Regions from separate parts of the Vreelandella sp. 21 genome, predicted to be linked through region 2. Evidence: predicted binding sites of a transcription regulator. Region 2 holds the regulator's gene; each other region holds the start of a gene.
What was found. The regulator PhoB, encoded in region 2, activates phosphate uptake and scavenging genes when phosphate is short. The targets are predictions, from matches to a motif close to TGTCATANNNNTGTCANA.

Region 1: a site for PhoB is predicted at 4,887-4,904, ahead of phnD (phosphate/phosphite/phosphonate ABC transporter substrate-binding protein). Genes of this name have one in related genera too.
Region 3: a site for PhoB is predicted at 3,346-3,363, ahead of ACN06F_RS12510 (DUF6482 family protein). Genes of this name have one in related genera too.

Annotation. Positions count from the first base shown of each region.
Region 1 covers NZ_CP194673.1:287,877-298,499, forward strand. The annotation lists gene ACN06F_RS01400 (sensor histidine kinase) at 1-982, shown strand, start outside; gene ACN06F_RS01405 (alkaline phosphatase D family protein) at 1,016-2,935, shown strand; gene ACN06F_RS01410 (bifunctional diguanylate cyclase/phosphodiesterase) at 3,081-4,841, shown strand; gene phnD (phosphate/phosphite/phosphonate ABC transporter substrate-binding protein) at 4,965-5,942, shown strand; gene phnC (phosphonate ABC transporter ATP-binding protein) at 6,034-6,903, shown strand; gene phnE (phosphonate ABC transporter, permease protein PhnE) at 6,900-7,727, shown strand; gene phnE (phosphonate ABC transporter, permease protein PhnE) at 7,759-8,574, shown strand; gene ACN06F_RS01435 (histidine phosphatase family protein) at 8,599-9,228, shown strand; gene ACN06F_RS01440 (C40 family peptidase) at 9,342-9,821, shown strand; gene ACN06F_RS01445 (putative metalloprotease CJM1_0395 family protein) at 9,873-10,406, opposite strand; gene ACN06F_RS01450 (DUF2835 family protein) at 10,605-10,623, shown strand, end outside.
Region 2 covers NZ_CP194673.1:3,952,345-3,962,967, forward strand. The annotation lists gene ACN06F_RS17890 (ABC transporter permease subunit) at 1-309, shown strand, start outside; gene pstA (phosphate ABC transporter permease PstA) at 309-1,733, shown strand; gene pstB (phosphate ABC transporter ATP-binding protein PstB) at 1,727-2,542, shown strand; gene phoU (phosphate signaling complex protein PhoU) at 2,573-3,298, shown strand; gene cysZ (sulfate transporter CysZ) at 3,367-4,101, shown strand; gene ACN06F_RS17915 (copper chaperone PCu(A)C) at 4,227-4,706, shown strand; gene ACN06F_RS17920 (hypothetical protein) at 4,805-5,131, opposite strand; gene ACN06F_RS17925 (hypothetical protein) at 5,526-5,828, opposite strand; gene phoR (phosphate regulon sensor histidine kinase PhoR) at 6,111-7,427, opposite strand; gene phoB (phosphate regulon transcriptional regulator PhoB) at 7,430-8,119, opposite strand; gene ubiA (4-hydroxybenzoate octaprenyltransferase) at 8,242-9,132, opposite strand; gene ACN06F_RS17945 (chorismate--pyruvate lyase family protein) at 9,167-9,748, opposite strand; gene ACN06F_RS17950 (NAD(P)/FAD-dependent oxidoreductase) at 9,836-10,623, shown strand, end outside.
Region 3 covers NZ_CP194673.1:2,707,389-2,718,011, reverse strand. The annotation lists gene ACN06F_RS12530 (hypothetical protein) at 1-844, shown strand, start outside; gene rplI (50S ribosomal protein L9) at 860-1,306, shown strand; gene dnaB (replicative DNA helicase) at 1,526-2,914, shown strand; gene ACN06F_RS12515 (hypothetical protein) at 2,981-3,274, shown strand; gene ACN06F_RS12510 (DUF6482 family protein) at 3,415-3,717, shown strand; gene ACN06F_RS12505 (thiol-disulfide oxidoreductase DCC family protein) at 3,750-4,148, opposite strand; gene ACN06F_RS12500 (cryptochrome/photolyase family protein) at 4,145-5,725, opposite strand; gene hemH (ferrochelatase) at 5,838-6,917, shown strand; gene ACN06F_RS12490 (putative monovalent cation/H+ antiporter subunit A) at 7,134-9,491, shown strand; gene ACN06F_RS12485 (Na+/H+ antiporter subunit B) at 9,484-9,915, shown strand; gene ACN06F_RS12480 (Na+/H+ antiporter subunit C) at 9,934-10,281, shown strand; gene ACN06F_RS12475 (Na+/H+ antiporter subunit D) at 10,278-10,623, shown strand, end outside.

The sequences.
Region 1 (10,623 bases), 380 kb from region 2:
ATGGAACGGCCCGCGAGGCCAGCAGTTGCGAATTGTCGAGCGAGATATTTACCTTGCCCCGTTGGAAACCCCGCTGCATGTTAGCATTGCCGCCCGTGATGATGCGTTGCGAGAAGATATTCGACAATTTCAACAAGCTTTATGGCTGGGGCTGGTGGGCCTGGGTGCGCTGCTGTTAGGTGTACTAGCGCTGCAGGTACGCTGGGGGTTGGCACCACTGCGACGCATGAATGCTAATCTCCGGGACGTCGAGCAAGGGCAGGCTGAGCAGCTCGACACCCACCTGCCGGATGAGCTGGCGATGCTAGCGGAGTCAATGAATGCCGTACTTATTCGTGACCAGCGTTTGATTGAGCGAAGCCGCCATACCGCAGGTAACCTTGCCCATGCGTTAAAAACCCCGCTAAGCGTTATGCGATTGCTGGTTAAGCAATTGCCCAGTGAAAGCCGCGCTCATTGGGAGGTTGAGCTTTCGCGCATCGACAATGCGGTGCGTCACCACTTAGCGCGGGCATCGGCTGCTGGCGAGGGGGCGCGTTTCGCCCCAATTGCCGTTCAGGATACGTTGGCGGCGCTGATTACTGGGCTTACACGTCTTGCGCAGCGCCGTCATATTCGCCTGCAGCAACACATAGACAGCAGTGCGCGCGTCCATATGGATGGGCAGGATCTTCAGGAAATCGTCGGTAACCTGTTGGACAACGCACTTCGCTGGGCGGCAAGCGATGTGAGCATTCGTTTGCAAACCGATGGCCAACGGCTGTCGCTACGAGTGAGCGATGATGGCCCCGGTATGTCCGCACAGGAGTGCCAAGCCGCTGTGCAGCGCGGCAAACGTCTCGATGAGCAACGTTCTGGTAGTGGACTTGGGCTGGCCATCGTGACGGATCTTGTCGCGCTGTATCAAGGGCAAATGCATCTGCAACGTGCCCAGGCGGGTGGATTAGAGGTGGTTGTTGAATTACCTGTGGTTGCTCGGTAGCTACTATGCATGACCTAACCAAGAGACAATGACATGACGCAAATCGCCAAGACATTGCCGGACGTACTGGTGGGGCCACTGCTGCGTCGCCTTTCGCCTTCGCGGCTAGTGCTGTGGCTAGTCGCGACCCGGCCGCTAACCATGCAACTGGTGCTTTACCCTGAGCAAGTGGGTGTCCAGACGCACCCATTGGATAAGTCGCATCAATGCGTGGCGATTGGCCAGCACGCCTATATTCATTTTATTGACCTGAGCTTGCCGACCGCACTGCCCACCGATGAGCGAATTGCCTACGATCTGCAGGTACAGGGTACCCAAGGCGAATGGCAACGCCTGCCGGATTGGGCGCCCTGGTTATGTCATGAGGGCGAAGCGTATCCAGGCTTTGTGCTGGCCTCTCGGCATCACCGGTTGATGCACGGTTCGTGCCGTAAACCCCATCACAACAGCGCCGATGGTTTGGTACGGGCAGATACCTGGTTAGCCGAACGCCAATCAACCCCTAAAGAGTGGCCAGCTTGGCTGCTGATGACCGGTGACCAAGTCTATGTTGACGATGTTGCTGGCCCGATGCTGCGTGCGGTACACGCACTGATTGAGCGTTTGGGATTGGTAGATGAGCAGTTGGAAGGAGCCACGGTAGATGACAGTCAAGCGCTTTACGCCGCCCCCGAAAGCTATTATCACCGTGAAGCGCTGTTGCCGGATGTGACCAGTAACGCTGCGCTGCGTGAGCGTTTCTTTGGCGGCGTTAAAAAGCCTGTGTTTACCTCCGCAAATGCGCAAAACCACTTAGTGACACTGGCAGAAATGCTCGCCATGTACTGCCTGGTATGGTCTCCAACGCCCTGGCAACTCATTGCTGTTGGACCGCCAGCGTTGGGTGACAAAGAAACGGACGCCTATCAGCAAGAGCAGATGGTGATTGACGACTTTGTTGCCGGGCTGCCCCAGTGCGCACGGCTAATGGCCCACGTTCCCAGCCTGATGATCTTTGATGATCACGATGTCACCGATGACTGGAACTTGACCGCTGACTGGGAGCGCTGTGCCTACGGCCATCCGTTTTCCAAGCGTATTATCGGCAATGCGTTAGTGGCTTATTTATTGTGTCAGGGATGGGGCAATGCACCGGATAAGCTTAATCCGCTGTTGCTTCAAGCCTCGACACTATTTGAAGAGGATAGCTCGCTTAACGCGAGCGCCCAGGATAATTTCATCGAGCGGTTACTGCGCTTTCAGGGCTGGGAGTACCAGGTGCCTGGCACACCTGCCCTAATCGTGCTGGATACGCGCACCCGCCGTTGGCGTAGCGAGCGTAACCCTAACCGTCCTTCGGGTTTAATGGACTGGGAGGCGCTGATGGAAATGCAGCAAGCGTTACTGGGGACTAAAAGCGCCGTTATCGTTTCCCCAGCCCCGATGTTTGGGGTCAAGCTGATAGAGATCATTCAAAAGCTGTTTACCTTGGCGGGCAAGCCGTTGGTGGTGGACGCTGAAAACTGGATGGCGCATCGCGGGGCTGCCAATGTACTACTGCATATTTGGCGGCACTCAAAAACGCCGGGTAACTACGTGATTTTATCTGGTGACGTCCACTATTCATTTGCCTACGATATTGTTGTACGTCGTCAAAAGCAGGCACCGCATCTTTGGCAAATTACCTCCAGTGGGATCAAAAATACGTTTCCCCAACAGCTGTTGAACACGTTTGACCGATTGAACCGTTGGCTCTATGCGCCGTTATCGCCGCTCAACTGGTTCACCAAGCGCCGCAAGCTAAGTATTCACCCCCGCGACCCAGACCGGGCTAGCGCCGGAGAGCGGCTATGGAATGCCAGTGGGATTGGGTTGGTAAGCCTGGATGAACAGGGCCACCCAACGGATATTCGCCAGCTAGACGTCGATGGAGGTGATGTGGTGTTTCCACCGTCAGAACTCCCGCGCTCTTAGTCCGCTGCTGTTGGTCGTAGTGTCATACAAACGACATGGAAATGTCGCACGATTGCTGTCCGAATGCTTTCCTGATGGCTCTTTAAAATCAGCTGGAGCTATAACAATCAAAGGAACAGGCGACGTTTGATAGGGCAGCAGGTATATGACCGCACAAGAAGCACAGTGGTTGAACCAGATTATTGCAGCAGAAGAGCTGCATGTGTTGTTTCAGCCCATTGTGAATGCCAATCAACAGGCTATTTATGGCTATGAAGCCCTTATTCGTGGCCCGAAAACATCGCCGCTACACTCGCCGTTACGCCTGTTTGAGGTGGCGACTCAGGCAGGATTGTTAGTCGAACTGGATTTACTGTGTCGACGGTTAGCGATTCAGCGTTTTGCAGAACTTGAACTGCCTGGATTGCTGTTTCTGAACGTGATGCCGCTGACGATTGTTGAGCGTGACTTCCGTGAAGGCTTAACGCTGAGTTTCATCCAAGAGAGCGGCCTGCCCCCAGAGCGGGTAGTCATCGAGCTGACTGAGCATGTGCCTATTCATGATTACGAGCTGATGCGTCAAGCAGTAGCCCACTATCGCGACATGGGCTTTCAAGTAGCGTTGGATGACTTAGGGGCTGGCCATTCCAGTTTGCGCCATTGGTCTGAACTACGTCCTGATTTCGTCAAACTAGACCGCCACTTTATTTCTGGCATTGATCAAGAGCCTGCCAAGCGTGAGTTCTTACGCTCGATTCTCGATGTAGCGCGCAGCTTAGACTGCCAACTAATTGCTGAGGGAGTTGAGACTGCCGCTGAGCACCTTTGTCTATGGGAATTAGACCGAGGGTTGGCGTTGCTTCAGGGGTTTTACTTTGCACGACCCAGTCTTCAGCCGCCCTTGCAGCTGCACATGCTGCTGCCTGCCACGACGCAGCTAAAAGGCCCTGCGGGGCGCACCGCCCACTCTATTTTACGCGCGATAAGTGCTGTGTCGCCGGCGTGCTCCGTACCAGAGCTTGCCGAGCGATTTCGTGATGTTACAACCCTACGCTGTGTGGCGGTGGTAGAAGATGGCGTGCCAATAGCCGTGGTGCGTCGCAATGCGTTTTTAACGCTATTTACCAACCCCTATAGCCACGCGTTGTATGCAAAGCGTCAGGTGTTAGAGATTGCGGACCCTAAAATGCTAGTGGCCGACGCAGATTTGTCTCTTGAGGCGCTTAGCCAGCAGCTAACCGATAGCCGCGATATCGAGCAGGAAGATTTCGTTATTGTGGATAGTCGCGGTTGCTATCTGGGAATGGGGACTATTGTGGACCTATTGCGCGAAATTACCGCCATTCAGGTGCGTCAGGCCCGTCATGCCAATCCGCTTACCGGATTGCCGGGTAATATTCTGATAAACGAAACGTTGGTCACTTATCTCGATCAGCGCGAAGGGTTTGCGGCCGCCTACGTTGATTTAGATAATTTCAAAGCATTTAACGATGCTTATGGCTATGCCCGTGGCGATCACGTGATTATTTCCTTGTCACGTCTGCTTCAGGCGCAGGTAGAGAGCGCTGGCGGGTTTATCGGTCATATTGGTGGTGATGACTTTATGATGCTGCTTCCCTTAGAGCAGTGGGAGGGCGTTTGCCAGCAAATATTGCACTCTTTTGAAGTGATGGCGCCCGGGTTTTATGAAGAGGCAGACCGTCAGCAAGGGGGAATCCATATAGAAAACCGCCAGGGTGCGGTGATGTTTATTCCTTTTGTAAGTGTTTCTATTGCTGTTAAGCCGGTCACTGATACCACTAGCTGCAAGGCGCTAGACATTGCCGCGCAACTTTCCGAGTTAAAGCACCAAGCAAAAAAAATAGTGGGTAACAGTTTATTCGTAGAGCGCCGAGGATGCTGTGTGGTGCCAACGTGGAGTAGGTAGCACAGAGTTTTTACTCACTTAACTGTCACTGAGGGGTCATGACCTTGTCATTTTAATGTCCCTTCGCTGTCATGATTGGGCACCACCATAGCGGCATTGTTAAATAACCCGTTCAGGTGATGTATGCAACCTCTCTGTCTGTCTCAATCGTTTTCTCGTACGTTGATTAGCGCTGCTGTGGTTAGTGCGTTTTCGCTAGCAGCCGTTAGTGCCTCCGCTGACCTCTCTTCGCGCTATGTTGATAATGACGGTGACATGGTTGCTGACGTACCCAGCGATGAGTCTCAGTGGGTCGACCCGGATACTTTAGTCTTTGCCTACACGCCGGTCGAAGACCCCGCTGTATACGCTGATGTTTGGGCGGATTTTCTCGAACACTTAAGCGATGCCACCGGCAAGCGTGTGCAGTTCTTCCCGGTTCAGTCCAACGCGGCTCAGCAGGAAGCACTGCGCGCAGGTCGCCTGCACGTGGCTGGTTTTAATACGGGCGGTGTACCTGTTGCCGTTAACTGCGGCGGCTTCCGTCCCTTTGCCATGATGGCTGCTGAAGACGGTAGCTTTGGCTATGAGATGGAGATCATCACTTATCCCGGCAGCGGCATTGAGTCGGTTGAAGACTTGGCAGGCAGCCAGCTGGCATTTACCTCTGAAACGTCTAACTCTGGCTTCCGCGCGCCTTCTGCGCTGCTGCGTTCCGAGTACGGTCTAGAGGCTGGTGAGGATTTCGAAACTGCGTTCTCCGGCTCTCATGACAACTCCATTTTAGGGGTGGTAAACAAAGACTACGAAGCTGCTGCCATTGCTAACTCTGTTGGCGCGCGGATGATTTCTCGTGGCGTTGTCAACGAAGGTGATTACGAGATTATCTACACCTCCGAAACGTTCCCCACCACCGCCTATGGGCTGGCCAATAACTTGAACCCTGAGCTGGCCGAGAAAATTCAGGATGCTTTCTTCAGCTACGACTGGGAAGGCACGGCTCTTGAGACTGAGTTTGCCAATTCCGGTGAAGCGCAGTTTATCCCGATTACTTATCAGGAAAACTGGTCGGTCATTCGCACCATTGCCGATGCTAATGGCGTGACCTACGACTGCGATTAACACGTTAGTCGTTCTGAAACCCTATCGGCCAGGAAGGCAACTTTCTGGCCGAATTGCTATGTACCTGACTACTCGTAAATGGGGCACTCTCATGTTGACTCTTACCGGCGTTGGCAAACGTTACCCTACTGGGGATCGTGCGTTAACCGATATACAACTGACGCTACCTAAGGGCCAAGTGATGGCGCTGATCGGGCCATCCGGTGCAGGGAAAAGCACGCTGATTCGTTGTGTTAACCGTTTGGTAGAGCCCACTCAAGGCAGTATTCGCTTGGAAGATGTAGAGCTGACCAAACTATCAGGTAACCAGCTACGCCATGCACGCCGCTCCATGGGGATGATTTTTCAGGAGTATGCACTGGTTGACCGTTTAACCGTGATGGAGAACGTGCTGTCTGGCCAGCTAGGTTATGTAGGTTTCTGGCGTAGCTTCTTACGCCGCTACCCACAGGAAGCCGTGGCCGAAGCCTTTCGCTTGCTGGAACGGGTTGGCTTACCCCACGCTATTGATAAGCGCGCCGATGCGCTTTCCGGTGGCCAGCGCCAGCGGGTCGGTATTGCCCGCGCGCTGTTACAAAGCCCAAAGCTACTGCTGGTTGATGAACCCACCGCCAGTCTCGACCCGAAAACATCGCGCCAGATCATGCGCCTGATCCGTGAACTATGCGCCGAGCGAGAGTTGGCCGCGATTATCAACATTCACGACGTCGCGCTGGCTAAGCAGTTTGCTGACCGTATTGTCGGGTTGCGGGCTGGGGAAATCGTCTTTGACGGGCAGCCTAGCGAGCTTACCAGTGAGATTCTCACGACTATCTATGGTGAAGAGGATTGGGATACCACCCCAGAACACTCCGACGATGATGAAACTGAACAGAATACGAAAGAGAGCGAAGCACATCGGCTTCATACTGGTTGCGAGCTGTCCCGGTTAGAAAGACTAGCGAGTGGGGGCGCGCGATGAGCAGCACCAATTCACTGGCGCGCCAACAGGCTGCGCGTGAGGGGCACTGGCGGCGCTTACCACTGATTGATAACCCGCGTGTGCGTTGGGGGCTGGTGCTAGGCGCGATGGTTTATCTGGTACTCGCACTTGCCTCTGTGGAAGTTAACTGGGCACGTGTGGCGGAAGGGGCCGGACGCGCACTCAATTTTCTGGGTGCGTTTTTGCAGCCGGACTTCGTGAGCCGCCAGAGCGACATTATCGCTGGCCTGCTGGAAAGTCTGACCATGACGTTAACCTCTACAGTGATTGGCGTGTTATTGGCCATTCCCGTGGGGCTGGGGGCGGCGCGTAATATCTCGCCATTACCTATTTATGCCGTATGCCGCGCGATTATTGCCGTTTCGCGCACCTTTCAGGAAATTATTATCGCCATTCTGTTTGTGGTGATGTTCGGCTTCGGGCCGTTTGCGGGCATGTTGACCCTGGCGTTTGCCACGATTGGTTTTATGGCCAAGCTGCTGGCAGAGGATATTGAAGACCTCGACTGGCGACAGGTAGAGGCCGTACGCGCCACCGGGGCGAGCTGGTGGCAAACCATGAATCATGCCATTCAACCTCAGGTGATGCCGCGCTTAATTGGTCTCTCGATGTATCGATTGGATATCAACTTCCGCGAGTCGTCAGTGATTGGCATTGTCGGCGCTGGCGGTATCGGTGCCACCCTGAATACCTCGTTGAGCCGCTACGAGTACGGCACATCTGCTGCCATCCTGCTGATTATCATCGCTATTGTACTGATGAGTGAGTATGCCTCCAGCTATGTTCGCCGCTGGACACAGTAACGGCGCGCCACTTGTCATAAGAGGAAACGATATGCCTGTTTCAACATCTCCCCAAGGGGCACCGCTTTGGCAGCGGCGCACTACCCGTGCCCAGTGGCTGCAATTCGCTGCCTGGCTTCTAGGCATCAGCCTGTTTCTACTATGTTGGAAAGTGATTTCTGATAACACCATGTGGGTGTTTGTTGAAGATGCTGGCCGCCAGGGCAGCGACTTAATCAGCCGTATGATGCCGCCGCGTTGGGAGTATGCCAATGTGCTGTGGAAGCCCATGTGGGATACCTTGAACATTGCCACGTTAGGGACGGCGCTAGGCATTGTCATGGCCTTTCCCGTGGCGTTTTTAGCGGCACGCAATACCACGCCGCACCCACTGATACGCAGCTTGGCGCTCACTATTATTGTTTCGTCGCGCTCTATCAACTCGCTGATTTGGGCCATGCTGTTGGTCACCATTCTTGGCCCTGGCGTCTTGGCGGGTATTATCGCCATTGCGCTGCGCTCCATTGGCTTTGTGGGCAAGCTGCTTTATGAAGCCATTGAAGAGATCCATCCAACCCCCGTTGAAGCGATTAGTGCCACCGGCGCCAGCCGCCTACAGGTGATGAACTACGCTGTGTTGCCTCAGGTAATGCCTGCCTTTGCAGGTATTAGCGTGTATCGCTGGGATATTAATATTCGTGAGTCTACCGTGCTGGGTTTGGTGGGGGCTGGTGGTATTGGCTTGCAGCTCAATGCCTCAATTAACAGCCTTGCCTGGAACCAAGTTAGCGTCATCTTTGTGATGATTTTTGCCACGGTGCTGGTATCCGAGTGGGTCTCCGCCCGTGTGCGCCACGCGATCATTTAGTTAGCCTGTTGAGGAACAGAAACCATGCGTTTTCCTAATGCAGACATCACCACCATCGATATTATGCGCCATGGAGAGCCAGTCGGCGGGCGCATGCTACGTGGCAGCACCGACCACCCACTGAGTGAAACGGGCTGGAAGCAAGTGAGTGATGCCGTCATGCGCCACACGGTAGAGGGCAAGCCACCTTACGATGCGATTGTCAGTTCGCCATTGCTACGTTGCCGCGAATTTGCGCTGTGGCTAGGCGAGGAGTTTGATGTGCCTGTACAAGTTGATGACGACTTGGCGGAACTTCACCTGGGACGCTGGGAAGGCAAAACGCATGCCCAGGTATTTGCCGATGAGGGCAGCGAGCCGATGAGCGCATTTTGGTTTAATCCCTGCCAAGCCGCTCCCCCAGAAGGAGAAACGTTGGCAGCGCTGGATGCTCGGGTTAGTGAGTCCTGGCAGCGGCTGTTGGCTAATCCGCCCGGTAAGCACGTGTTGGTGGTTGCACATCTGTTTGTTTGCAATGCGCTGCTGCGCCAAGTGCTGGGGCAGCCGCTTGGTAACGGCTTAGTGATGGACTTACCCTATGCTGCGATGAGCCGCCTGCGCCATGAGCGCCATGCGTTAGGCGAAACCACCTTTGTAGAGTGGATAGGGCGTTAGTCATAGGGCGTTAGTCATAGTGCGTTAGTAATAGCCACCTACGAATCAGTAGCGGGTAAGCTGCGCATAGGCCATGATATAAGCATTGCTAACGTGCTGAGCCGGAGCGATGTATGCCATTTATCCGTCTGTCCCCACTGTTAACGCTATTCACGCTGCTGCTATTAGCTGGGTGTGCCAGCAAAGAGATAACTACCGTTCCCGCCTCAAGTGTTCAAGCGGGCATTTCAATGGAACGCGCGTTGATTCTCTCTCATGCCCAGCAAGCGATTGGCACACCGTATCGCTTTGGTGGCAATACTCCGGAGGGGCTGGATTGTTCGGGGCTTGTGGAAATGACTTATCGCGCTGCGGGCATCCGCGTGCCCCGCACTGCTGATGATCAGTTCCGCGCGCTGCCTTCGGTTGATGCGCCACGTCCAGGTGATTTACTGTTTTTTGGAGATGGCGCCAAAGCCACACACGTAGGCATTTATGGTGGGAACCGGCAAATGATCCACGCACCTGGTAGCGGTCGAGCCGTGGTCAGCGTGCCACTGGATGTCGATTACTGGAATCAGCGTTTTTTAGGGGCTGCTTCACCAGCACCCTAAGCGACATTAATAGGATGAGTAATTGCAATCTAATGTGGGAAAGCCAACGGCTCAGGCTGCCTGCTCATCAGGCATTGTTGTCACTTCTTCTGTAGTAGCTTCCCCAGCGCTGCGTGCAGCATTCATTTCGCTCTGCTCGCGAGCGGCTTCCAGTTTGGCTTCCAATAAATATTGTCTTGCCTGAGCCGCCACCTGTATATCTTTAGAAGAGGGTTCTGCCGGCGCCAACGCTGCCGCGATGACCGTTTGCATCTTTTCAATCGTCGCCGTGGGGTTGCCTGGCACGGGGCCGTAATCAATCGGTACTTCACCCGCAACTGCATAGCGTTTACCGTCTGGCCCAACTTCGTACTCATAGCTGGCACCGCCGGTATAGGGGCCGCCCACCGTCTGGTGGGCCATTTCATGCTGGCGGACTTCTCGATCAGTTTGCTTAAGCTGCTCTAAGTACTGAATCTCTTCAGGTGCTAGCGGCGTACCGTCAGGGCGCGTAGGACCGGTCGTTTCGCGACTGGCGGATGAGTCCGTCTCTTCACTTGCTTGTGCAGTCTCAGAGGCGTGAGCTTTCTGTTCCTCCGACGGCATCCGATTAGCCTGTGTACTGCTTACCTTAGGCTGCGGTAACGCATATGAAGAAACAAAGGGGGTTAGGGTAGAAAGATCCATAAGCAATTACCGAAGGATAAGCTGTTTGCGTTAGCATAGAGCATCTATGAAGGAATCGCAGCACGTAATCGTCGTGCCTAAAACGACCGCTTAGCTATTGTTTGGTTAATCATTCGCATGCCCATAATTGATGTTG
Region 2 (10,623 bases):
ATGGCAGGTCCTGGAGTCTTTTCAGCGGTGATGATTGGCGCTGGCCGCGCCGTGGGCGAAACCATGATTGTGTTAATGGCCAGCGGTAACACCGCGCTCTTTAGTGCCAGTCCGTTTGAAGGGTTACGTTCGCTATCAGCCTCTATCGCCATTGAGCTTCCCGAGGCTTCACCAGGCGGGCTGACCTATCACTTACTGATACTGGCGGCACTGGCCTTGTTCATTTTTACCTTTGTGGTGAACACGTTAGCTGAAATTGTCAGACAGAGATTGCGCCGACGCTATCAACGCTTAGGGAGCTCACTCTGATGCGTTGGCAGCGGGCTGTTTTTTCAAACGTTGGTTTTTTAAAAATGAGCGGCAGCGGGCTCTGGCCTTGGCTTTGTGCTGCCTGCGTGGCGCTTTCGTTATTAATGTTGGCAGCATTATTAACGCTGCTGACGATTCGGGGGTTAGGCCATTTTTGGCCAGCGCCATTAGAGGAAGTTACCCTCAAGTCAGGCGATATCGTCATTGGGCAGCCAGTTCGTGAAACGACGCTGCCCAAGGGAGCAGGGTCAGAACGGCTCTACTTCACTGGTAATCAGGATATTACAGGAAGCAACTGGCAGTGGATTACCATTGATGATATTAGCCAACAGGCCGAGCCAGCCGACCTTATCCGCTTAACGCGCACCCCATGGGGTGATTTTATAGGCCGTTTAATGACGGTGGAGAGTGGCGATCAACGGTTAACAGAACAAGCTGCCTGGACTTTCATCCATGATGCGCTTGCCTTACCCGTCAAGCAGCGGCCCCCTGGAACGTTAGTGCTAGCCACTGCCGATGGCCAAATACTTCGACAGCCGCTGGCAAGTGTTACCTACTTTCAATCACCAAATGCCATGTCCTGGGGACAAAAAACCATCGCCTGGGGGCAACGCATCTGGCAATTTCTAAGTGAAGGGCCACGCGCCGCAAATACTGGCGGAGGTGTCTGGCCAGCCATTTTTGGCACCGTCTTAATGGTCATTCTGATGTCAGTGATCGTTACTCCGTTTGGGGTTCTCGCGGCTATTTACTTAAACGAAATCGCTCACCAAAACCGCCTAACACGCTTAGTTCGCATTGGAGTACGCAACTTGGCAGGCGTGCCCTCAATTGTTTATGGCGTGTTTGGCCTTGGCGTATTTGTATACGGAGTAGGCGGTTCTATCGACAGCTGGTTTTTTAGCGATGAACTGCCCTCACCCACATTTGGAACCGGCGGCCTTCTTTGGGCCTCGCTAACACTTGCCTTGCTCACGTTACCTGTAGTGATTGTCGCTACCGAAGAAGGGCTAGCACGCATACCCGATGCCCAGCGGGAAGGCGCCGTTGCGCTGGGTGCGACACGCTTGGAAATGTTGACGCGGGTGGTGTTGCCCATGGCAACGCCCGCCATGCTAACGGGGATGATTTTAGCCGTCGCCAGAGCCGCGGGCGAAGTGGCGCCGCTAATGCTAGTGGGCGTCGCCAAGCTAGCGCCGCAAATGCCTGTAGATGGTGAGTTTCCCTACCTTCATCTAGAGCGCAAGTTTATGCACCTCGGCTATCATTTATTTGATACCGCCTTTCATGGTGAAGATGTGCAGGCCGCAATTCCGCTGGTTTTCGCCACCGCACTGCTGCTGGTGTTAATCGTACTCGTGCTTAATCTAACTGCCATATTTCTGCGTCATTATCTAAGGCGTCAGCGAGGAAACGAATGTTAGCGTCTTTATCGTCCAACAAAGCGGCTCTCGCGCCCGTGACGCATTTTCCTGCCGAACAGCGCTGCTTGAGCATTGCAAAATTTCACCTCGCTTATGCGGGGAAAATGGCGTTGCGCGATCTAACATTAGACCTACCACGCCACCGTGTAACGGCCTTTATTGGCCCTTCAGGCTGTGGAAAGTCAACGCTGCTACGCGCGATTAATCGACTGCACGACCTTAATGAATCGGTAACACACAGTGGCCATATTCAGCTTGAAGGTCAGGATATTCATGCCCCGGACATGAATGTTACCGAGTTGCGACGGCGCGTTGGGATGGTGTTTCAAACACCCAACCCTTTCCCTATGTCAATTTATGAAAACGTGGCCTTTGGCCTGCGTTTACAGCAACGCTTACCCAAGCGGAAGCGGGACGACATTATCGAATGGGCACTTACATCGGCAGCACTGTGGGATGAGGTTAAAGATCGTCTGCACCGCTCGGCTTGGCAGCTATCTGGCGGCCAGCAGCAGCGCTTGGTCATTGCTCGTACGCTTGCCGTACAGCCGGATGTACTGCTACTCGATGAACCAGCGTCAGCCTTAGACCCGATCTCGACGCTGAAAATTGAAGAGCTGATTCGTAACCTTAAATCACAGCTAACGCTTGTGCTGGTTACCCACAATATGCAGCAAGCCGCGCGGGTTTCTGACTACACGGCTTTTTTGCAGCACGGTGAACTCGTTGAGTACGGGCCAACGGATCAAGTGTTCACCAACCCGCGTTTACAACGCACCGAAAACTACATCACCGGCCGCATCACCTAGGCCCCAAAGACATCACGTCAGGAGTGCTCAATGGATATTACGAGCGATAGCCACAGCCAACATATCTCTCGCCAGTTCAACCAAGAGCTGGAGGAGCTAAAAACCCACCTGATGGCCATGGGCGGTCTGGTGGAAAAACAAGTGCAAGATGCTGTTTTTGCGCTACTGGAAGGTGACAGCCGTCTTGCTGAGAAAGTGCGCGACAATGACCGCCAAGTGAACGACCTGCAACTGCAAATTGACGATGAATGTACGCGGGTATTAGCGCGTCGTCAGCCAGCGGCTTCCGATTTGCGCTTAGTGCTGGCGGTTATTCGCGCAACGTCTGACCTTGAGCGTATTGGCGATGAAGCCAGCAAAATTGCTCGAAATGCGCTGCTGTTAAGCGAAAATAGTGGCAACATTCGCGGTTTAGTGGAAGTACGCCATATCAGCGAGCATGTACGTAAAATGCTTCGCGATGCACTTACCGCTTTTGCTCGTTTTGATACCGATCTTGCAATGCAAGTTGTGCGCGAAGATGAGTTCGTTGACGACGAGTATGGTAGCGCCATGCGCTCGCTGATGACCTTTATGATGGAAGATTCACGTTCGATTAGCTCCGTACTTAGCATTATGTGGGTGCTACGTGCCTTAGAACGCGTGGGTGATCATGCCAACAACCTGGCGGAGTACGTTGTCTACTTGGTCAAAGGGTTAGATATTCGCCATAGCGATCCCGACGCGATCGACCCGCAGGTACTTAAAAAATCTTGACCTAGCACGCGATTCCTCCTGCAATACGCCCAGATATCCCCTCTGGGCGTTTTTTCTAAGGAGCAAACATGTTGGATGCGATGACAGCGCTGAGCCGAGGCACTCGTTTGGTATACCAGAAAGGTCTGCGGCGCTATATTTTCCTACCCATCGTGGTCAATATAATCGTTTATGCCAGCATGCTCAGTTTCGTGGTCAACCGCTTTTCTGGTTGGCTAGACAGTGCTATGACAATGGTACCAAGCTGGCTTGAGTGGCTCTCATGGCTAATCTGGCCACTGTTTTTTATCAGCCTGCTGCTGGTGATCTTTTTTACCTTCACCCTGGTCACCCACTTAATCGCCGCACCTTTCTATGGTTTTTTAGCAGCGAAGGTAGAACGTCAAGCGACAGGGCGTGAACCCCTGGATGACCGTGGGCTCGCTAAAACCGCTGTCGATGCCTTGGGTCGCGAGCTAGTCAAACTCGGCTATATCCTGCCACGCATGGTCATACTGTTTATTATTAGCTGGATACCCGGCCTAAACCTGATAGCTCCTGTTTTGTGGATCCTTTTTTCCGCGTGGATCATGGCAATCACTTATTTAGATTATCCTATGGATAACAATAAGATAACGTTTCGCGATATGCGGACACGACTATCGCAACGGTGGTGGCCAAGTCTCACCTACGGCGGGTTGATTATGCTAGTGACCTGGATCCCTCTCGCCAACCTGTTCTTAATTCCCGGTGCAGTGGCAGGCGCCGTATTAATGTGGGACGACCACTACCGCGGCACGCGCGACATTACGCCTCATCGCTGATGGCTTAATCGCTATAACGCTGACACAACCTATTTGTTACCTTAAGGTTGTTTGGCTGCACTATTATTCTCAAGATTAAGCATAAGCCTTGTTAAGAAGATAAGGCCCCTAAAAGGAATACGACCATGCTGACCCGCGCACTCTGGTTGACGGCTCTCCTCACTGGCTCAATCTCTCTCGCGTCGGCTCACGACGTTCAAACCGACCAGTTAAGGATCGCTCATCCTTTTGCCACGCCAACCCCCCCAGGTGTGGCAAATGGTGCCGCTTATCTGGATATTACGGCTCATACAGAGTCCGTCACACTGGTCAGCGCGCAGACACCTGTGAGCGAAAGTGTTGAGCTACATGATATGCAGATGGAAGGCGATATGATGAAAATGCGCCACGTCAGTGCTATCGAAATCGCTAAAGACGAAACGCTGACAATGCGCCCGGGTGGCGGTTATCACTTAATGCTAATGGGATTACACCAGCCACTGGAAGAAGGTGACCGGTTTCCAATCACACTCGAATTTGCCCAGCAAGACGATATTGAAATAGAAGTTTGGGTTCAAAGCGCCCAAGAAGGAAGCAACGCGGCTGATCGCCATCATCAGCATTAACGGGATCAATCGATAATCGTCTTAACCATAAAAACCCCGTCAAAGCGGGGTTTTTACTAAAAAACTTATTTGTCACTCACTTTTAACCACAGCCTTCTTTACCAGCGTGTACTGCTACCCTCTTCACGGTTGAGTTCTTCAGCGTGATATCCTGCTCTATCTTTAGCTTTAGAGTCATCATCGGTTGTGCTGGAACGGCTTGAGGGAGTGTATATCAGAGTATTGTCATTGTCGTTAATCAGATCCTTAGCTGAATAGGTCGCAGGGCCCGATGTGTTACGAGATTGAGGCTGAATAATTTCTTGGTTATCAGCACGCTCTTGGTTCAACTCAATGGAAGATTGCGCAAATGCCATTGGGCTTGCGATAAGGCCCAGCGAGAGGCCCAAAACTGAAGTATTTTTAACAAATGATTTCAACAACATAAATAAAAGCTCCTTACTACATGGAGCAACCGACAATGTAATGATACAAGGTACCCTTTTTTGCCAGTCGCTGAACGTGTCATCTGAATAATTGCATTTCTAATACCAAGAAACAGTGGGCAATGTAACAATGATTATACTATACACAAAAAATTAGACCCCACCGAAGTGGGGTCTTGAGCACTCTTAGTATCGCGATACGTAACGCTAGCTTCCTATCCGTTTGAGGGGCTCCAACCTTGGAATTAACCCTAACTAGCGTGTTGACCGTCGAAAGATTCAATCCTTGAATCTAGGAGCATCCATGCGATTTGACATCCTTGCCTCTGAATAGCTCATCCATAAGCGTAAGAGTTATAATACCTTTTGAAAAGATATGTAACCAAAGTTAATGTTACATGCCGCTATTTTCTTCAGGCAACTCATCTGTGCTGTCATAGCCGGACTCTGAATCGTCCTGGCTCGTTGAACTAGGATTCATGTCGCTGGCGTTATCACCTTCGTCATGGGTCAAATCTTGGCTGTCATAATCACTTGAATCTGTTGTGCTTCCAGGCTGAGAATCGACAGGCTGTTCATCTGGGGAAATATTGTTTGCTGGATCCGCTGGCTCTTGAGCAAATACCGCAGGGCTAGCAACCAGACCAAACGCTACACTTAAAATACCAGCTTTCTTGAGTAATTCCTTGGACATCATATTCCATCTCCTCGATCGCTGTTCAATACTGCTAAATGGTAAGAAAGACTGCCTTTCGGCTTACCAGTTCCTGTGGTTTTCTCTCTTATCTAAGACACTGCATATGCCATGCCAAAAAGCAAAAAATAATAAAAAAAACGTTAATAAACATTAATTTATATATTTTAAGAAATAAATAAGACGTTTAGAATCTTTCAACTTAGGCAGGAAAAGTGGCTACAAATGGCACATGAGCATTATTTGACCATACTTACATGACACCGTGACACACTTATACAACATCTAGACAGCATTGCGCGGTATGGACTCGTCTTCGACAACGCGTGATGGCGGAAAAACACAGCGAAAGAGAGCCCCTTCGCCAGGGTGGGATTCAATTTGTAGCAGTGCATCATGTCTCAGCAGCACATGTTTCACAATCGCTAGACCAAGGCCCGTTCCACCGGTAGCCGTACTGCGACCTTTATCAACACGATAAAAACGCTCGGTTAAACGCGGAATGTGGACAGGATCTATTCCTTCGCCGTCGTCGTCGACTTCAATACAAGCACTGCCATTCGGCATGGTTTTCCAGCGAAGTGTTATCTGACTACCCTCTGGCGTATACCGCACAGCGTTAAACACTAGGTTTGAAATCGCACTATGCAGTTCTTGCTCGCTGCCAATGAGCCGCGCATCACTTTCAAGCACGACTTGGACATTGTGCTGTTGATTAGAGAGCGCTAGCGCATCGCGGCGAATACTGTCGAGCATCGGCCCTAACACCAGCGCATGATGATCCTCGCCACCTTGGTCAATTTCTAACCGAGAGAGCAGTAGCAGATCATTGACTAAGTTTTGCATACGCTTCGTCTGCTCTTCCATTTGAGCAATACCTCGGCCCAAACGTGGTGGAAGTTGCTCTTTCAAGTCGCCGTAAGTTTCTAAATAACCCGTCAGTACTGTTAGCGGCGTGCGCAGCTCATGGGAAACATTGGCGACAAAATCACGACGCATCTGCTCTAGGCGATGCAAACGGGTAATGTCTCGCGCCATTACCAAGCGTTCATCATCACCATAGAGTGTAATTTGATATTGCAGGATACGCCGTTCATCGATGGGCGACGTTAAGGTCAGCGGCTCACCGTATTTACGCGCATTAAAGTAGCTGATAAATCGAGGATCACGAAGCAGGTTGGTAATATGCTGGCCACGGTCGTGGGCCGTTTGTAAGCCCAGCATTTCGGTCGCGGCACTGTTCCACCATTCTAAGTCACCATGTCGATCTAGCATAACGACACTGTCACGCATCGCTTCGGATGATTCCTGGATACGTGCAAGGGTGGCACGTAAGCGATTCTGGGTAATCCGTTGGCTCTTTTGGTAGCGATACAAGCGATCAAAAAGTTCGCCCCACATACCGCTTGCAGCAGGGGGTTCATCATGAGGGTGGAGCGTTAACCACTTAAAGAGTGCACGCAGTTGGCGCAGTTGATAAACCAAGCAAACGGCAAGGCCTGCAGCAACCCCAAGCCCTGGCATACCTAGCAACCATCCGAGACAAGCCCCCAGGGCAGCTAACCATGCAATCCGCCATAGTTCTCGGCTCCACAGGCGCACCGTTACACCCGCGCGGAAAAACGGTACCCAGTGCCTCTCACCGTTTGAATGAGACTCTGGTGAGCTTCCCCTAAGGCCTTACGTAGACGTCGGATGTGAACATCTACCGTCCGCTCTTCAACGTATACGTTACCACCCCACACTTGATCGAGCAGTTGGCTACGTGTATAGGCGCGCTCTTGATGCGTCATGAAAAACTGCAGCAGGCGGTACTCCGTCGGCCCCATTTCTAACGCCTTACCGTAAGCACTCACACGATGGCTTACTGGGTCTAATAGCAAGCCATTAATTTCAATAGGATCTTCGACACCACGGGGGGTAGTACGTCGCAATACTGCTTTTAAGCGAGCCACCAGTTCGCGGGGAGAGAAAGGCTTGGTGATATAGTCATCCGCCCCGGCCTCAAGTCCTTGAATCTTGTTATCTTCTTCGCCTTTAGCGGTCAGCATAATGATAGGCACTTCGGCAGTGGCTTCTTCACGCTTTAAGCGCCTTGCAAGCTCAATACCACTGGTGCCCGGCATCATCCAATCCAGCAAAAGCAGATCTGGCTGGTGGTCAACCATCATCGCGTGGGCATCCTGGGCGTTATCCGCTTCAAGCACGCGATAGTCAGCCATTTCCAGCGCCACTGCGATCATCTCGCGAATAGGCGCCTCATCATCGACAATCAAAACGGTCTTGGCGGTCATTCCAGGGCCTCACGGTGTTCAATGAAAACTAATTTAAAAAAATAGTTCAAAAAAACAGTTCAAAGACATGTCAGTGACGATAACACCATGACTTGATGACAATTCTATGACATAGAGGATATTTAGCCAGTTATTGGCCACCAACTTAGTGCAATACCTGCAAAAATTAACAAGCCTGACCAATGATTATTAAGAAATGCCTGGAAGCAGCGGTCGCGCTCACGGCCAGCAATTAATCGTTGTTGGTGGACAAACGTGGCAGCCATAGCGGCTAGCCCAAGCCAGAAAAAGCCACCTAAACCAACACGCCATCCTACCCAGGCAAGTAGTCCAAGTGCCGCCACTTGCAGCACACCAATTATCAGACGATCAGCGCTACCAAACAGCACCGCGGTAGATTTGATACCAATTTTTAGGTCATCGTCGCGGTCAACCATGGCGTATTGAGTATCGTAGGCAACGGTCCACAGCACATTAGCGCTAAACAATAGCCATGCTTCAAACGGTACATGACCCAATACCGCACCGAATGCCATGGGGATCGCCCAAGAGAATGCAGCCCCCAGCACCACCTGAGGTAAATGGGTGTAGCGCTTCATAAACGGGTAAATGAACGCTAATACAACACCACCTATCGACAACAGCACCGTAAACCAATTGGTCAATAGCACTAAAATGAAAGCAGTGGCTACCAGCGCTATAAACAGCAGCTGCGCCTCGGCTTCACTGATACGACCAGTGGCTAGAGGACGATGTTTAGTGCGCTTTACATGGCCATCGAAATGACGATCAGCATAATCATTAACCACGCAGCCCGCAGCGCGCATCACATAAACGCCAGCAATAAAGATCAGCAGAACATTCCGTCCAGGCACGCCCTCTGCCGCTATCCACAAAGCCCACAAGGTGGGCCACATCAATAGCCAAGTACCAATCGGGCGATCCAACCGCATTAAATGTAAAAAATCAGCCACTCGTGCCCATCCCGTTGGCCTCAACAGAGAACGGTCCATGCTTACCTCTCAAAAAGAAAACGCTGGCGATAGCCTAGCGCGAAGACAGGGCAAGATCATCTGCCATGGTTGATAAAAAGTATTCCTGCACTAACAGCGACAGCCCACTGTGCTGAAACACTGAGCGCCGACCCCATACGCTATCTAAAAGCGACGCAGAGTATTCCGCGACAAAGCGTGGCTGATGGCGAGTGGCGTAGAGTGGCCCACGCACCAAGTCAGGTTGTTGAAACAGCCAGCTGCCTAGTGAACGCTCGCCAAGCCCTTCTAACCCCTTACCTTGTAATTGACTAAGTGGCGCTACCGAGCGTGCTACTACCCAGGGCTTATCACCTACACACAACGCTACTTCCCTCAGCCATGCATAGCGGCGCGGTTCAATTCCCAGCGCTAGCGCTTCGTCCCGCAGAGGTAAGCCAATCGTTTGACGTAACAATTGCACCCGAAACGCGTTTGTGCCGCCTGCGACGGTTAACCGCGTCGTTAAGGAGTCCGTCGATGCCACCCACTGCCACCACGAAGCGCTCATTGCAGGGCGAGCCGCAGCAACAGGGAGCCAGTGAGGAAATAGTCGATGAGGAAATAGGGAAGCTTGCCGAACAGTAGGGGCGATCACCAAAGTCTCCAAGGCGGTCAATACACAGAAAGCTAGTGTAACATGGTGACCTCACAGGCTTTTGTTCTGCCGACTTTTGGTGACTGCATGCCCTCACACGAGATATCGCTATATTCCCATTCGACACTGATTATTATTGGCACCGGTATGGCGGGGATTGGCCTTGCGCGCGCCCTACGCCGACAGGGTGATACACGTGCCATTACCCTTATTAGTGCCGATAGTGGCGATGATTACAGTAAACCGCTGCTTTCTACAGGCTTTGCGAAACGCTTAACGCCAGACCAACTCGCCCAACGTGACGCCAGCAGCGTCGCAGAAGAACTGGACGCTGAGTTAATTACCCACACCCAGGTCGCACACCTGCATGTGGATAACCAACGCGTAGAACTAAGTAATGGCCAACAGCTCCACTATGACGATCTGGTGTTAGCCACTGGGGCGGCTCCCCATAGGCCGTTCAGCGTGCCCGAAAGTGTCGCCAAACGATGCTTCACCATTAACGACTTAGACGAGTATCGCCGCTTTTATGCCGCATTAGGAGCAACGCCTACTAAACGTGTCGCGGTTGTCGGTGCTGGGCTGGTGGGCTGCGAGTTCGCCAATGATCTCCATGCTGGCGGCCACCAAGTCACTCTCATTGCGCCAGAAAGTACACCGCTGCAACGCCTGCTCCCCGAACCGCTCGGCCAGGCACTGGCTGATGCTTTCCAAGAGGCAGGCATCCAACTTGCCTTAGGACATAACCTGACAACACTGGCACTTAACGTAGATGACGCTCTATCACTTCGTCTTGATAATGGCGACCTTTATGCTGCCGACATCGCGTTACTCGCCACTGGCTTAGTTCCGCGCACTCAACTTGCCGAAGCAGC
Region 3 (10,623 bases), 1.2 Mb from region 2:
ACTGGCGAGATGGCTCATGCGGAGCACGCCCTATGCCATTGGCGGGGCGGCGTTAGCGACGCTAGTGCCTTGGCTGTTCTGGTTAGGGGCAGCCATCGCCGCGCTAGTTACCTTACGCAAAGGTTTTGCACCTGCGCTTCCGGTAATTATCGCTGCTGCACTACCTGCGGGTTTCTGGTGGTCTCAAGGTGACGTCATTCCACTTGCTAGCGTACTGCTAGTAACGCTGATGGCGGTTATCCTGCGTGAGAGGATGCGTTGGAGTGAAGCGTTAATCGTTGGCGCATTGGCGGCAGCGGTTATGGTTCAACTCGGCATCTTTATACCGCCAGGTGGAACAGAGTTGATGCTGGAGCAACTGCGAGCAAGCTCTACTGAGATTGATCGCATGCTGACAGAGTTTGCTAACCAAGGTATTGATGCACCCACGCTCGCCGCTATGGTGATCGGTGGTGTAACAGGCTTGGTGGTATTGTTGGCCGCTATTGCGTGTTTGGCTTTGGCGCGAAGCTGGCAAGCTGGGCTTTATAACCCAGGCGGCTTCCGCGAAGAGTTTCACGCACTGCGCCTATCGCCCAAAGAGCTGGCTGTTTTAGTCGTGCTTGGTGTGGGGGGTATGGTGTTGGGAGCGCACGCTCTGGCAATGCTTGGTTGGATTCCACTGCTGGTAGCTGGCATTGCGCTAGTGCATGGGTTTATTGGAATAAAGGGGATGAACGGGCTGTGGCTGGTGGCATTTTATGTGCTACTGATCACGACCTGGCCCACGATTCTCATTGTGCTGCTGTTGGGGCTGATTGATACATTCGCGAACGTTCGCGCACGCCTTGCCCGCAGCAACTGACAAGAGGTTTACGAGATGGAAGTCATTCTGCTCGACAACATTGGTAAGCTGGGCGGCCTGGGTGACAAAGTCACTGTAAAGCCCGGTTATGGTCGTAACTATTTGGTTCCTTACGGCCTAGCCGTGCCGGCAACCAAAGATAACGTTGAAGCATTCAAAGCCCAGCGTGCTGAGCTTGAAGCCCAAGCCGCTGAGCGTAAAGCAGAAGCTGAAGCGCGTGCTGAGCAGCTTAACGACATCGAATTGTCGTTGGTTTCTAAAGCAGGCGATGAAGGCAAACTGTTCGGTTCTATCGGTCCTCGTGACTTGGCCGACGCTATTTCCTCTGCTGGCATCGAAGTTGCCAAGAGCGAAGTACGTATGCCGCAAGGTCCGATTCGCCAAACTGGCGAATACGACATCGCTCTACACCTGCATGCAGAAGTAGATGCTGTTGTTCGCGTGGTTGTTGTCGCAGAGTAAACGCTCTCGCCAACGCTGACGCCTCAAAGGGCGCGGGTCTTCCCGCGCCCTTTGTCTTTTTAATCTAAACCGTTCTAAGCGCGGTCAAAAACGTTTGAGGTGTGGGTCGAATTTTTTTGAACGTCGCTTGGCGGAGATAGGTCGCTTATGGTGGGTTTGAGATTGTCCCGCTAAGATAGTCATCGTTATTGGCTACGCTTTATGATTAAGGAGCTCACTATGCAGGACCAGCCTTCTGCTGATCAGGAAACGGCAGCGATAAAGCTGCCGCCGCACTCTCTTGAGGCGGAGCAGTCGGTGCTAGGTGGGCTAATGTTGGATAACCAAGCCTGGGACAATGTTTCGGAACGGTTGGTGGCGGATGATTTTTACCGCTATGAGCATCGCTTGGTATTCAATGTGATGATTCATTTGGCCGAATCCGGGCAGCCGCTTGACGTTATAACGCTGTCAGAGGCATTAGAAGCGCGTGATCAGTTGGATACGGTGGGTGGTTTGGCATTCTTAGCTGAGCTGGCCCGCAACACGCCTTCTGCCAGTAATATTCGTGCTTATGCGGATATCGTTCGCGAGCGGGCAACGCTGCGCAAATTAATCCGTGCGGCCAATCAAATTGCTGACGGGGCGTTTTCCCCGCAGGGCCGTCCTGCTGATGAGCTGCTTAACGAAGCTGAGCGACTAGTCTTTCAGATTGCCGAAGAGCGGCCGAAAACGGGCGGTCCTATCGGCATGAGTGAACTGCTAACCAAAGCCGTTGATCGCATTGATGAGCTGTTCAACCTAAAGGGTGAAATGACAGGTCTCTCCTCGGGGTTTCGTGACCTCGATGAAATGACTTCAGGCTTACAGCCCTCAGATTTGGTGATTATCGCGGGCCGCCCGTCAATGGGTAAAACCACTTTTGCCATGAATTTGGTGGAGCATGCGGTTATTGCTAGCGATAAGCCGGTGATGGTGTTCTCCATGGAGATGCCCGCGGAATCTCTGATGCTGCGTATGCTCTCTTCGTTGGGTCGGATTGATCAAACCCGTGTGCGTTCGGGGCAGTTGGAAGATGAAGATTGGCCGCGGCTGACATCAGCGGTCAACCTGCTCAAAGACAAGCAGTTATTTATTGATGATACTGCGGCGCTTTCGCCTAATGAAATGCGCTCACGCCTGCGTAGAGTGGTGCGGGAGCACGGCAATATGGCGCTGATCATGATTGACTATCTGCAGCTAATGCAGATTCCTGGCTTCTCTGAAAACCGTACCGGTGAGATATCGGAGATTTCCCGCTCGCTAAAAGGGCTGGCAAAAGAGTTTCAATGCCCTGTTGTAGCACTTTCACAGCTTAACCGTTCGTTGGAGCAGCGCCCCAACAAGCGTCCTGTCATGTCGGATCTGCGTGAATCCGGCGCGATTGAGCAGGATGCCGACGTCATTGCGTTTGTTTACCGAGATGAGGTGTATAACCCTGACAATCCTGACAACCAAGGGATTGCCGAGCTGATTATTGGTAAACAGCGTAACGGGCCTATCGGTACGGTACATATGGCCTTTATTGGTAAATACACACGCTTCGAAGACCTTGCGCCCGATAGCTATGGCGAAGCGTTCGGTGATTAACTTGAGCGTTAGGGGGGAGAACGTATAATGCTCCTCCCCGACCAAGCAGATAGACAGGAGTAGCAAATGGCAGGTGGTTTTAGACGTGGTAACCGTAAGCGTCTTCCTAAGCTGGAAGGCCGTGGGGAACTGCAGTCACTAGAGCGAGAAGGGCCATTTAAAGAGTGGTTGGGAATGCCTGACCTCTACCGTTACTTCCTGGTAGTGGAAGGGGAAAAATATAGCTACCAAACTGAAGATTCAGAACTACCGGTAACGGTAGGCGATAAAGTAGTTTTCCGTTACAAGGAAACTAAAGGCGGTAACTGGATTGATCGCAACTCGTTAGGTAAAGCAATCGACCCCTCTGAGTATCAATAATTCGACGAATAAGTTGACGTTTTGGTCAGGAACTCTTTTGTGATGTTGCCGTCATAGGCAGTTAGTGCCAAGGTAATAAAATTGTCATGGGGTATCGTCATGCTGTGCCCCATGATGATGAACAATCACAGGAGGGAACCATGGAACTTAAAGAACTGAAGCAATTTGTTGCGGGTCACGATAATTTTGAAATACGCGTTATCACGCATTCGGGCAGCCGCTTTTATCAACTAGAGCTTGAAGATGTAGAGGGCGAGCGGCATATGTTGACCCAGCGCGGTAAGCCAATGCTGTTTCGCTCGCTAGATGATGTTTATCTTGAGCTAAAGCGTGCTGGGATTCACCGTGCTTACTTAGTGCAGCATGTACCCCAGGATGAAGTGATTGGACGCGATGCTCATTACAGTTCGCCGTTAACATCACGTATGCCGCTAGTGTTTTAACACTACAAGCATTGCAACATCCTATGGCGTCCTCACTTGTTTGCGTGACGCTTCTCCCACCATCGCCCTAGCCGTACACGGCGACGGGCAAAAAAACGATAGCCTGCATCCATTACTCCTCGCAGGCCTGGTAAGCAAGAAAGCCATACTAGCCACCGGTAGCCCAGTACCGCATAGAGGGCCCGGCTGGCATCCATCCCGATATACCAATTTCCTTGGCTATCTTTAACATGCAGCAGCCCCATCATGTCGTCAAATCTGCGTCCTACATCGGCTGCATTGAAATCACTGCTCTGAATATCCACTAGCGTGACACGTTCTTGATGGCGATGCTTTGCAAGCCAGGCGACTTCCACGCGGCAAAAAGGGCAGTGACCATCGTGATATAGCGTGACAGGTGACGTTGCGTGAAGCGTAGAGAAACGGCTCATTGAGTGCCCTTTGATAGATAGCCTTGTGTGTGGGAGGTCTGGCCGTAGCCTGGACTGGTGGGTAGTGAAGCAAGAAACTGTTCAGCCTGCTGACGCATCGCGTCACGCTTTTCGTCTTTCATGCGAGAGAGTGAGCCATAGATCAACTTCATGCGCGGATTGCGGTTCAGCTGTTCAGCGTTGGTTTCCAGAAAATGCCAGTAAAGGCTGTTAAACGGACACGCCTTTGGGCCTGTTACCTGTTTTGGAGAGTAGCGGCAGTGCTGGCAGTGGTCAGACATTTTGTCGATATATTTACCTGAAGCGCAGTAAGGTTTGGAGCCCATTAAGCCGCCGTCAGCGTGCAGTACCATGCCTAAGGTGTTGGGCAGCTCTACCCATTCGCAGGCATCGGCATACACCGCTAGATACCAGTCACAGAGTGCTTCAGGCTTAACACCGCACAGTAGGGCAAAGTTGCCGGTTACCATCAAACGCTGAATATGGTGGGCGTAGCTGTTATCGATGGTCATTTGAATGGCGCGCTGTAAACAGCGCATATCGGTATTGCCATCCCAGTAAAATGCTGGTAATTCTCGCTCAAAGCCAAGTCGATTCTCTCGCTTGTAAGTCGGCATTTGTGTCCAATAAAGCCCTCGAACATACTCTCGCCAACCCAGTATTTGACGAATGAATCCTTCGACTGCATTGATAGGCGCATGACCTGTTAGGTAGCGCTGCTCAGCGGCTTCACAGACTTCATGAGGTGTAAGCAGGCCGATATTGAGCGCCGCCGATAGTCTGGAGTGAAAAAGGAACGGTTCTTTATCGCTAATCGCATCTTGGTAGCGCCCAAAGTCGGCCAACCCATGGTCAAGGAAGTGGTTTAAATCCACCAGCGCCTGTCGGCGGGTGACGGGGAGGTTGAAGTTATCCAGGGATCCCATGTGTTCGCTAAAATGCTGCTTGGCATCATTGAGCGCTTCCTGGGTCAGTGCATCTTGGCGATGGGTGGGAGGCGATGGAAAGCTGAGCGTTGCTTGAATCGGCTCACGGTTGTCGTGATCAAAGTTCCATTTTCCTCCAGCAGGTGTATCGCCCTCCATCAGTAGCCCAGTTCGTTTGCGCTGCTCCCGATAGAAATACTCCAGACGCAGCTGTTTACGTCCTTTAGCCCAGTTGGCAAAGTCATCAGGCGAGCTGAAAAAGCGATCATCTTCGATCACTTTCCAGGGTAGGGCGGCTGCTTGGCGCTGTTGCATGGCATCCCAAAGTCGCCATTCACCAGGTCTTGCTACACGCACTTCATGGCAACCGTACTGAGTGGCAATACGTTCAGCTTCCGTGATGAGTGACTGGGTATTGTCAGCATCAACAATGCGGCTGTAGTGAACGTTGTAGCCTTTATCGCGCAGCGCTTGAGCAAAGTGCCGCATGGCGGCCATAAACAAGCCGACTTTATGTATATGGTGAGGCACATAGCGCGCTTCTTTGGCGACCTCGCAAAGAGCGATGACTGCGTCAGTTGGCGCATTGCGCAGGGTTGCCAATGAAAGCGAAAGCTGATCACCAAGGACTAACAGTAAAGGCTTCGACATGAGTTGGCCTGCAGTTATACAAATAATGTTGATAGTATAACTTTATGCCGCAACTTTGCCGAAAAGTGTTAAGATTTTGCCAACTATTTAAAGTATCCGAGGAGTTAGCGACATGGTCGATAGCGTTGTGAAAGATCAGCCGGGAGAAGGGCGCTTGGTCCATGCGCCAAGTGATCATCCTGCCGTTCCCCCTGCAAAAGTCGGCGTGGTGTTGGCTAACTTGGGCACCCCGGACGCAACCGACTATTGGTCTATGCGGCGCTACCTTAGTGAGTTTTTGTCCGATAAGCGTGTTGTTGATTACGCTAATTGGAAGTGGCAGCCGCTTTTACAACTAATTATTTTGACCAAACGTCCTTTTTCTTCTGGTAACGCTTATAAAAGTATTTGGAACAACGAGAAGAACGAGAGTCCGTTGTTAACGACGACGCGTGCCCAAACTGAAAAAATGGCTGCACGTTTGAAAGCGCTCTACGGCGATAGCGTCGAAGTTGATTTCTGTATGCGCTATGGCAATCCGTCGACTGAAAGTGTTCTCAACCGCATGAAAGAGAAGGGGTGTGAGCGGATTGTTTTCTTCCCGCTTTATCCCCAGTACGGCTCGCCTACGACCGCAACGGCAAATGATCAGGCATTTCGTACGTTGATGAAAATGAAATGGCAGCCCTATATTCGTACGGTGCCCGCTTATTTTGAGCATCCCGCCTATATTCAGGCGCTGGCGAATTCAGTTCAGGAAGCTTATGAAGGTTTTGAAACGCGTCCGACGAAACTGGTAGCAAGCTACCACGGTGTCCCCGAACGTTACTTATTAGAAGGTGACCCCTACCATTGCCAATGTCAGAAAACGACGCGCTTGATGCGTGAAAAACTGGGGCTAAGCAAAGAGGAAGTAGACACCGCCTTTCAGTCTCAGTTTGGCCCAGAAAAGTGGGTTGGCCCGCAAACCGTCGATCATGTGGCTGAACTTGCCAAGCAAGGGCACAAGCATATTGCGATTATGTCGCCTGCTTTCTCTTCCGATTGTGTTGAAACGCTGGAAGAGATCAAAGAAGAGATTCACGATAGCTTTATGGAAGCAGGAGGGGAGACGTTTAGTTATATTCCTTGCCTGAATGATCGAGACGATCACATTGATGCCCTGCTAGCGGTTGTTAACAACGAGTTGGCGGGGTGGCTGTCCGCTTCTTAATAGCGCGTTTTGTCAAAAGCCGCCAAAGTGAACTGCACCCCAAAAGTGCTCAACTAAGGCGGCTTTTTTTATGGGTGACTAGTTTTATAGAAACGTAATCAACCTTGGTATAAGGTTTGTGCATTAATAATCACATTTATTCAACGCTTAGGGCCGTTTTGGTCTTGCTACTGCCTTGGGGTTAACTGACACGTTCTTATAGGGAGAAACCACCGGATGCAATTCGCTGTATTAATGGGCTTTGTGCTGGCAGCGTCGTCGCCTATGCTCAACCGCTGGTTTGGAGAACGGACGAGCCTCGTACTGGCGCTGTTTCCTGCCTTAATGGCTATCTGGCTGTTCAGTCAGGCACCTATTGTTATGAGTGAAGGGTCACTTCTGTTGGAGTGGTCTTGGGTGCCATCCTTAGGCATTAGCCTGAGCTTCCTGCTTGATGGGCTGTCACTGTTATTTGGGCTGTTGATTACCGTTATCGGCACTTTCGTGTTGATCTATGCTGGTGGTTATCTCAAAGGCCATACGGATATTGCACGCTTTCATTTAGCGCTTGTTGCGTTTATGGCCTCTATGTTGGGGCTAGTGCTTGCCGATGGATTGCTTACGCTTTTCGTATTCTGGGAACTTACCAGCATCACCTCTTATTTGCTGATTGGCTTTAACCATACCGATATGGAGGCAAGAAAATCCGCACGTCAGGGGCTTTTTGTAACGGTTGCCGGTGGTTTGGCGCTGATGGCAGGTCTGGTGCTGTTAGGGGGGGCAAGCGGAAGCTGGTCGTTTTATGAGATTGGCCAAATGGAAAGCGATCTGCGTGAACATTCGCTTTATACCCCGATGCTCATTTGCTTGCTGCTGGGGGCATTCACAAAATCAGCCCAGTTTCCTTTTCATTTTTGGTTACCCAGCGCCATGGCGGCGCCAACGCCAGTGTCGGCATACCTCCACTCGGCCACCATGGTCAAAGCGGGTATTTACTTGCTGGCGCGCTTACACCCTGAATTGGGTGGCACAGCGCTATGGATCGGAATACTGTCGGTCGTCGGTGCGATTACCATGCTGACAGGCGCCTTCTTAGCGATTCATCACACCAATATTAAAAAGCTGTTGGCTTATTCCACCATTATGGCGCTTGGCACGCTAACTATGTTGCTGGGCATTGGTTCTGAGTACGCCATGACGGCATTTGTAACGTTCTTGCTTGCCCACTCAATGTACAAAGGGGCACTGTTTATGGTCGCCGGTATTCTGGACCATGAGACAGGCACCAAAGATGTCACCGCAATGGGCGGCTTGAGGTCTGCCATGCCAATCACTGCGGTGATTGCTTTTGTCGCGGCACTGTCGTTGGCAGGCGTGCCACCGCTATTTGGCTTCATTGGTAAAGAGCTAATGCTAGAGGCAGCGCTGGGGGCGGAGCGCTTCGATATGTTGTTAGTCCTGTTTGCTTTCCTGGCCGCTATTTTGACGATTGCAGTGGCTGCCATTATCGCCTTCCGCCCCTTCTATGGTCGGCAAATTGAAACACCCAAAACACCCCATGAAGCGCCTTTTAGTATGTTGATTGGGCCCGCTGTATTGGCGCTTGGTTCACTTGTGTTAGGGCTGGCGCCAGCCATGCTTGGTGCTGATGCGCTGCTTACGTCAGCGGCGACAGCGGTGGTAGGTGAGCCGCTGCAAGTGTCATTATCGCTTTGGTATGGCATCAATATGGCGCTGATCATGTCGATTGCCAGTCTTGGGCTAGGCTTTTTACTGTTTAAGCGCTGGGATGGTGTGCGTAGCAAGCTGGCAATGCTGGCACCAGCGATGCGGCATGGCCCCGAAGCGGGTTACGAAGGTTTAATGAACGGTATTGTGCGCTTTTCTGAATGGCAAACACGCCTGCTGCAAAACGGCTATATGCGCAACTATATTCTCGTCATGCTGGTGGTGCTGATTGCCTTGATTGGCAACTCAATACTTGTGCGCCATGCGCCTCAACTGGCGCTGACGCTGGACGTGCGGTTCCATGAGGTAATTGTCGCTGGCACCATGGTGATGGGGGCTTTGTTTGCCACTATTTCTCGTTCACGCCTTGGTGCTGTGGTATCGGTCGGCATTATGGGGTTCTCGATTGCGCTGATTTTTATTCTCTTTAGTGCACCTGATTTAGGCATTACCCAACTGTTGGTTGAGACCATGACCGTTATCTTGTTGGTCTTAGTGCTCTTCAGGCTGCCGCGTTTTTCAAACCTTTCCACAACCTTGGAGCGTATTCGTGACGGCGCAGTGGCCGCAATGATGGGAATATTGATTTTTCTACTGATTATGACCGCTTGGAGTATTAATCAGTTTGAGCCTATTTCAATGTACATGGTAGAGAACAGTGCGCCCCTGGCTTATGGTCGCAACATCGTTAACGTCATTTTGGTGGACTATCGAGCACTCGACACGTTAGGCGAGATGTTTGTGCTTGCACTTGCCGCTATAGGGGTTATCGCCATGCTTAAACTGCGCCACGGCGAAAATGAAAGCAAATCAGTAGAAGGCGAAAACGGCGAGAAAGCCAGTGTTAAGGAGCCGTACGATGGTTAAATCCGGCACCATTATTCTCAACACTGCGGCGCGGTTTTTGATGCCGCTACAACTGATGTTTTCAATTTTCCTATTGCTGCGTGGGCACGATGAGCCCGGTGGTGGATTTATTGCTGGGCTAGTAGCAGCAGGGGCTTTCACTCTCTATCTGTTTGCCTTTGGTGTCAGTGCCACCAAAGAGGTGCTGCGTATGGTCGACCCACGCGACTTAATTGGGGCAGGGCTATTGTTGGGGATGATTTCGGTGGTGCCTGCTTGGTTCATGGGCCAGCCGTTTTTAACCGCTCAGTGGTGGACTATCCCCGTGATCGATTTTAAAGCATCTACACCGCTCATTTTCGATGTAGGGGTGTACTTTGCCGTTCTTGGCTCGGTGATGGGCATGGTGATGGCGCTGATGGAGGTGGATAAGGATGAACCCTAATGCATCAGGAGGCTCCGTATGGAACCGCTAATGGCACTAGCAATTGGGCTACTCTACGCTGCCGCAATCTTTATGATGTTACGTCGCTCTATTGTGAAATTGGTGATTGGTCTACTGCTGCTGTCGAACGCTGCTAATTTGCTGATTTTCACTACCGCAGGCATGACGCGCGGCGCCCCACCATTAATACCGGAAGGTATGCTACAGCCGTTAGGTGAAGTAGCCGACCCGCTGCCTCAAGCTGTTGTATTGACGGCGATTGTCATTGCATTTGGGGTGCTGGCATTTGCTGTTGTGTTAATTCGCCGCGCCTACGAAATTGTAAAAGCAGATGATCTGGACAAAATGAAGGATACCGACACGTGAGGCCTGAAGTTGCACTGCCCGTCCTATTGCCACTGCTTTCTGGCGCACTTTCATTACTTTTTTGGCGTTCTCGACCCGTTCAACGTTTCATTGCGGTAGCAGGTAATGTCGCGCTGCTACTGGTGAGTGTATGGCTGTTTGTCGCCGTGCTAGCTGATGGTTACATCACTATGCAGATGGGCAGCTGGCCAGCTCCGTTTGGGATTACGCTCATTGCCGATATGTTGAGTGCCGTTATGATTTTAATGACGGGGATCATTGGTTTGGCAATGGGGATTTATTCGCTGGCCACCACAGGGCGGGGGCATGAAAAATTTGGCTATTACCCGCTGATGCATTTGT